DNA from 2 places in the Rheinheimera gaetbuli genome. Region 1 is predicted to be linked to the other one. Evidence: riboswitches for the same ligand, from Rfam matches in the RefSeq annotation. Region 1 holds a riboswitch; the other holds the start of a gene.
The links. Region 1 has a riboswitch for cobalamin ahead of ACYVIC_RS06485 (ABC transporter ATP-binding protein). Riboswitches for the same ligand answer to the same signal wherever they lie in the genome.
Positions count from the first base shown of each region.

Region 2: it holds a riboswitch for cobalamin, as region 1 does, so the genes downstream of both, ACYVIC_RS17460 (TonB-dependent receptor domain-containing protein) here and ACYVIC_RS06485 (ABC transporter ATP-binding protein) in region 1, are expected to answer to the same signal.

Region 1 is NZ_BAAGTL010000006.1:336,535-339,989, reverse strand. It holds gene ACYVIC_RS06500 (hypothetical protein) at 1-133, shown strand, start outside; gene ACYVIC_RS06495 (SirB2 family protein) at 277-720, opposite strand; gene ACYVIC_RS06490 (hypothetical protein) at 903-1,292, shown strand; cobalamin riboswitch at 1,372-1,548, shown strand; gene ACYVIC_RS06485 (ABC transporter ATP-binding protein) at 1,626-2,408, shown strand; gene ACYVIC_RS06480 (FecCD family ABC transporter permease) at 2,405-3,397, shown strand; gene cobO (cob(I)yrinic acid a,c-diamide adenosyltransferase) at 3,406-3,455, shown strand, end outside.
Region 2 is NZ_BAAGTL010000028.1:229,137-232,591, forward strand. It holds gene ACYVIC_RS17455 (substrate-binding periplasmic protein) at 1-117, shown strand, start outside; gene ACYVIC_RS17460 (TonB-dependent receptor domain-containing protein) at 198-1,973, opposite strand; cobalamin riboswitch at 2,011-2,196, opposite strand; gene ACYVIC_RS17465 (YajQ family cyclic di-GMP-binding protein) at 2,268-2,750, opposite strand; gene ACYVIC_RS17470 (VanZ family protein) at 2,843-3,199, shown strand; gene ACYVIC_RS17475 (ketopantoate reductase family protein) at 3,166-3,455, shown strand, end outside.

The DNA of each region.
Region 1 (3,455 bases):
CACGATAAAAGAACGCCAAGGTTCTATTGTTTATCACTACAGGTTAAATGGGCGTAAAACGACATTTGGAGCCAAAGAGAAAGAGTGGTTTGCGTCACAAGTCCCTTTAATCATTAAAAAATCTAAATATTAAGATGGTCCGAGTCAGGCATAACAAACGCCGGCACAACGCGCCTTCGGCCGCTGGAATAATTTACTTAAAAAGTATTATCGTCAGCAAAACGTTCTCGCCTTTGCGGTATTGCAGCCCCTGCAGTGCAGGGGCTTGTTTCAGTGCTAACTTATCGCCAATATCATCGACTGTGCTGCATCAATATAAGCATTTACATCATCGCCAGAGCCTTTTACTTTCAGTCGATGGGCATAGGCCAGCCGGGCACTCATCACAAACCAGAACAGCGCGCTCAGAAAACCCACAATGCGCCACATTTTCGATTTTGCCCACTTCAAAGCAAACGTAATAGAAAGTACATAAAGTACGAAACCAGCGAGTTTTGAAGACGCCCAACCATTAACGAACGGATACAACTGCAGTGGATTGACACTTATCAGATAGATAGCCGTGGCAATAAACAGCGTATATAAAATATGCGGGCCAATTTTCAGTAATTTGCTATTAACCTTGTCAGAGCCTTTAATGGTTAAGGCAAAGTTGATTAAAAAGAACACCAGTGTTAGTGCAATTAAGGTTAAGTGGGTATGCTTTATTATCATGTACATCGTGTATTTCCCCAAGATTATATTTTTGCCGGTCAATATAGCGTTTTTTACCCGGGATGACGATGCTGATGTGGTAAACATTTCGCACCACCTACCTGAGCTTTTTAACGCGTTACGATTGCAAAAATGGCACAATCTGTTTAGATTGAATAGCAACACAAGCGGAACAACAGGAAGTCAAAATGAAAAAGTGGGTCAGCGCCGTTATCGCCTCTGCCGTATTGTCTGGTACAGCAATTGCCAATACACAAGACTATAAACTGGTAACAGTGGCCGGTTATCTTAATTTCTATTTGCTGAATTTAAATGCCTGTGAGGACTTTCATCCATCAGTGCGTGCTGCTGCTTATGACGCAGAAAAACATTTGTACCCGCATCTGGATAAGTTGTCAGCAAAGTTAGGCGATCATCCGGACAACCAGAAAATGGTAGCCGATATTGTAATGAAGCGCCGCAATATGCTGAATGCGCAGATTGCTGAGGGTGATTTTACTATTGAGCACTGTCAGGCGATTGTAAAAATTCTGAACGAAGATGGCCTGGATAAAACCTTACTTAGCGCGCTTAATTAAGACGCCTAAGTTAGATAGTATCGTTACAAACCGCTGGCTATATGCCGGCGGTTTGTTTTTCTGCGGCAGATAAATTCTGTTACACTAAGCGCGTTTTGGTGCGGCTTGCGCCGCTGAAAAGGGAAGCAGGTGAGATGCCTGCACTGTACCCGCAACTGTAATAAGTGCTGCAATCAAAAACCACTGGCCAGCGCCGGGAAGGAGATTGTGGGTTATCACTTTGAGTCAGGAGACCTGCCATACACCCATTTATGCACCGCTGTGCGGGAGTTCACAGCAGCGTCTGCACCGTTTGTTGGCGGGGCTGGCTGCTGCTTTTGTCAGGAGTGAGTTTTGCTGAAACTGTCTGCAGTATCTTTGCAGTTGTCGGATAAAGCCGTGTTGCAGGATATTAATTTTGCGCTTCGCGATGGCGAGTTTATCGGCATTATCGGCCCTAACGGCGCTGGCAAAACCAGCCTGTTGCGTGTTATTCAGCGTGCGCTGCAGCCATCTGCAGGCCAGATCCATCTGCACCACAAGCCACTGGAGCATTACCATGCTACTGAACTGGCTCGCACTGTGGCGGTAGTTAATCAAACTGCTTTGCCGTTGTTTGCGCTAACCGTAGAGCAAGTTGCCAGTATGGGCTTGTTGCCGCATAAAAGCTGGTTTGAGCAAAACACCAGCCATGACAGTGCTATTGTCGCGCGTGCGCTTGGCAAAGTTGGTCTGGCAGACAAAGCCCGGCAACTGGTGGATACCTTATCTGGCGGTGAGCTACAGCGATTATTTATTGCCAGAGCACTGGTGCAGAGGCCACGGTTATTACTGTTAGATGAGCCAACTAATCATCTTGACGTTAAATATCAGCATCAGGTGCTGCAACTGGTGCGCGAGCTGCCGGTAGCAACACTGGCCTGTTTACATGATTTAAACTTAGCGGCGTTGTATTGCGATAAGTTATTGTTACTGCATCAGGGCGCTCAGGTGATATTTGGCACACCACAGCAGGTGTTACAGCATGATATTTTGCAACGCGTGTTTGACTTGCCCTGCCAGATTAATCAGCAACATGGCCGGCTGCAGGTCAGCTTTATACCACCGGCATTTAGTCATCCGGTAGCACTGTTATGAGTAAGCGTTATTATAGCCAGGCGATGTTTGGCGGCATTATAGTGCTGCTGGGCAGCTTGTTTATCAGCTTATTGCTTGGCAGCGCAGCAATAGATGCCGGGCAATTGTGGCGTGTACTGACATTTGCCAACGCTGTGCCTGGCCTTAACGATACGATTATCTGGCAAATACGCTTACCACGGTTGCTCTGTGCCATGCTGGTAGGCGCCGGTTTGGCTATTTGCGGTGCAATTTTACAAAATGTCAGCCGCAACCCGTTGGCAGATCCTTACCTGTTTGGCCTGATGGCCGGAGCTGGCCTGGGCGCTACGCTGGTAAGTGTGGTGTTACCGGTTGGCCAGTTTAGCCTGGCAGCTGGCGCCTTTGTGGGGGCGTTGTTTGCTGTATTGCTGGTGTTTGCTGCCTGCAGTGGTAAGCGCTGGCAAAAAATGGAAATTACCTTGCTGGCAGGGGTGGCGGTGTCTTTTATGCTCAGTGCCATTAGCAGTTTTATTCTTTATTTCGCCGAGCCTTTTGCCGCCAACCGCATTATGTTTTGGCTAATGGGCAGTTTAAGCCGCAACGATTGGTACAGTGTGTGGTTATTGCTGCCTGCGGTGGTGCTGGTACTGTTGCTGGCACTGGCGTTGCGTCGTCAGTTAGATGCGTTATTGCTTGGTGATGACAGCGCCCGAACTTTGGGAGTTAACACCGTGGCGATACGGTTAATATTGTTGCTCGCCACCGCGCTGCTTACTGCGATTATTGTGTCGCAATGTGGCGGTATTGCTTTTGTGGGGCTGATGATCCCACATATAGTGCGGCAGTTATTTGGTGTTACAGCAGTACCATTGTTACTGGGCAGCGTGCTTACAGGGGCAATATTTTTGATTTGGGTAGATAATCTGGCCCGAACGGTGCTGCCACAGCAAGAGATCCCGCTTGGGGTTATTACCTCTTTGCTTGGCAGTGTGTTTTTTTTACTGATGATGCGAAGCCGGGGACATTGACACAGCCTATGACTGATGAATTACAGAAACAACAACGACATAAAAGCCGGCAGCAGCG
Region 2 (3,455 bases), on a different contig from region 1:
GCCTTTTATCAGCAGAATACAGCACTGGCAGAGCAATTATGGCGGCTTCTTAACAGCACTATTCAACCTCAACGCTATTACGATTACCTGCATTATCCGGATATGGCAGCACAATAACACTTTGCGGCAACCAGCCAAAAACAGAACCTGTGGATAAACAAGCATGCGATAAGCATGCTTGTTTAAGCCCAACCCGGCTATTGCGGCGTATAGCTAACACTGATACCAAAGTTAGTACCGGCCGTGGCATAGCCATGATTGGTGTAATAATCCTTGTCGAACAGATTGTCCACCTTGGCGCGCACTGTAAGTGCTGCTGAAACCGTATAACTGGCACCTAAGCCCCATAAAGTATGAGCAGGTGCATCAGGGAAATTACTGCCGCTTGCCCAGTCAAATGGCTGCCTGGTGCGGCTTTGATAATCTGCCGTGATAAAAGCTGACCAACTATCGGCGTTAAAACCACCACGCCAGTTGATACTGTTTTCCGGACGCAGTAACAACCGGGCATCATTTGACTTGTCGCGCGCATCCAGCCAGGTGTAAGCAAAACGTTGCGACCACTGCTGCCACTGATAAGCCATACTAAATTCTATGCCTTCAATATCAGCTTTAGCGATATTTTCCGGCTGCGTAATAACCCATTGAATAAGATTAGTTACGTCGCGGTTAAACCACGCCAGGCTTATTTGCGCAGCCGCTGTTGTGAAATCTAGCGCCAGTTCATCGGCAATTGCGCGTTCCGGCAGTAAATCCGGGTTGCTGGCACCCGGGAAATATAAGTCATTAAACGTCGGCGCTTTAAAAGCCGAACCGCGGCTGGCGCGCAGTGCCCATTGCTCGTTGAACTGATAACCAGTCGCAAGTTGCCAGGTGTTATTGCTGCCATACTGAGTTGCATTATCCTGTCTCGCGGCAACTTCAAGCTTTAACTGACTCAGCTGGTAACTAACACCGGTAAACAGCGCGCGGTTAGTACGATTGTCACGCTCAAAGCTTGGTGCGGCTTTTGCCACTTCTTCCTGATACCAGTTAACCCCCAACAATACCGCCAGCTTGTCGGTAAGATCCGTTGTGGTTTGATAGTTAAACTCATCACGTTCGGTAGTAAACGGGCTACTGGACACCGGGCCGAAACTCACATCACGATCTAACTGCCGGCTTAGCTGAGCCTGGTGCTGCCATGAGCCTGTTTGATGACCCCAGCCGAGTAAATAGGTGCGGTTTAAGGTATCGGCTTGATCTTCTGTACCCCAGGACGTATCAAACTCATAATAGCCGGAATTAACATCAACCTGAGCCGTCCATAAACCCAGTGCTGTTTGATAGTCTGCCGCCGCTTTCATAAACTTCTGATTGTATCCATCCCGATCCGGATCTTGTGCAGGCTGGACATTAAAACCATCAGCACGGCTTACCCCTGCAGTAGCCCGCAAGGTTAACTGAGCTGCACTGTGACTTAAACTGATATCAGTACCTGCCTGGCCGTAACTACCAACATTAGCATTTAGCTCAACGGTATTGGCACGTCTTGTGGTAATAGCGATAACACCAGCCAGTGCATCTGAACCGTACCAGGCTGCACGCGGGCCACGGATAACTTCGATACGCTCAATCAGCTCTAAAGGCAGCATAGCCAGTGATTTTGCGCCAGCCGTAGCCGAACCAGTGCGTACGCCGTCAATTAACACCAGAGTGTGCTTGGTTTCGCCACCGCGTACAAAAAGACTGCTCAATTGGCCGCGGCCACCACTTCTGGCCAGATTGATACCCGGCAGTTGCGCCAGTAAGGCCGGTAAATCGTTGGCCTGGCGCGCGACGATATCTTCGCGCTCCAGCACTGTGACACTGGCCAGCACGTCTTGTTGTGCCACGGCGGTGCGGTTAGCGTAAATACTAATATGTTCGATGTTCTCAGCAGCAGCTGAAAAACAGGATGCGACCAACAAGGCCGCCAAAGCAGGTTTAAACATGTAAGCTCCGAAAACGTGCCCGCCGCACATTTAATATGGTTGAAGGATTTTTCTGGCCGGTCTCCGGGCTGACAACCTGCTTGCGCCTGCACTCGCCTTCCCATCTTGCGACAGTGGCTATGAATACAGCTCAGTTGTTTACCGTTGCGGGGGCAGCTCTGGATTTACACCAGATTCCCGTTTAACTGCAGTTGCCTACAGCACCAGAAAAAGCGGCTCCGTGTTGGAGCCGCGTGCAGTTTACGCAATCAACCTAAAATGTCAACAGGTGTCTGGACGGCTAAATATAACCTGTTAGTCGCGAAAGTTTTTAAACTGGAAAGGCTGGCCCAGATCAGATGTGCGCACTAATTGCATTACCGCTTGCAGATCGTCACGCTTTTTACCCGTTACCCGCAACTCTTCTCCCTGAATAGCTATCTGTACCTTAATATTGCTGTCTTTAACCAGTTTAATGATTTTCTTCGCCATGTCTTTGTCAATGCCTTGCTTAATGCTGACATAGCGCGTTACGAATTTACCATGACGGTCTTCTTTTTCAATTTTGAAACTACTAACATCAAGCTGCAGCTTACTGGCTTTAATGGCAAAAATATCAAACAACTGCATCACTTGCTGATCTGCTTCAGCGGTTAGTTCAATCTGTTCTTTGTTTAGCTCAATTTTGGCGTCAACGCCGCGAAAATCAAAGCGGGTCTCAAGCTCCCGCTTAGCATTTTCTACCGCGTTTCTAGCCTGGTTCATATCAATTTCTGACACGATATCGAATGAGGGCATTAAAATCTCCTTAGCATAAGCCATTCTGTCTGCTGGTGATTATAACCAGAAAACTGCTACAATCCGAGCGCCGTTTCTGACAGGGGGTAGCTGTGTCGCAGGTTTTTTATCGTTGGGTATGTGTATTGTGCTTTGCGCTGGCAACTGCCGGCTTCCTGGCTGAGCTAAGCGGCCATCGGATTGGCGGTGGCTTTGCCCACATGGACAAAATTGCCCATTTCGGTATCTTTGCTGTTCTCACTGCCCTACTGTGGAAAGGCTTTAAACTCAGCGCCTGGCCAGCATTTTTGTTACTTGGGATTTATGGCGGCGCAGTAGAGTTAGCCCAACACTACTTTACCCGGCGTAATGGCGATTGGTGGGACTGGCTGGCCGATATTGGCGGCATTGCCAGCTTTTACTTGCTTAGGGCACTATGGCACACATTACGCCCCCGCAGTCAGCGTTAAGCTGGGTAGTCGTTGGCCAGGGCGCTATTGGCCTGCTGGCGGCAAGCCGCATGGCACTGTGCGACGAGCCGGTATCTTTGTGGTTACGCCAGCGCACAGGGCTTACTATTGATTTTATTAAAGCCGATCAAACAAAACAGCTAAATTTCCCCGCCGCAACCACGCCGTTAACCGCAGTATTACTGCCGGTGAAAAGCCATGCTGTTATCTCCGCGGTAAGACAGTTATTACCACACCTGAGCCCAACGGCCCAGCT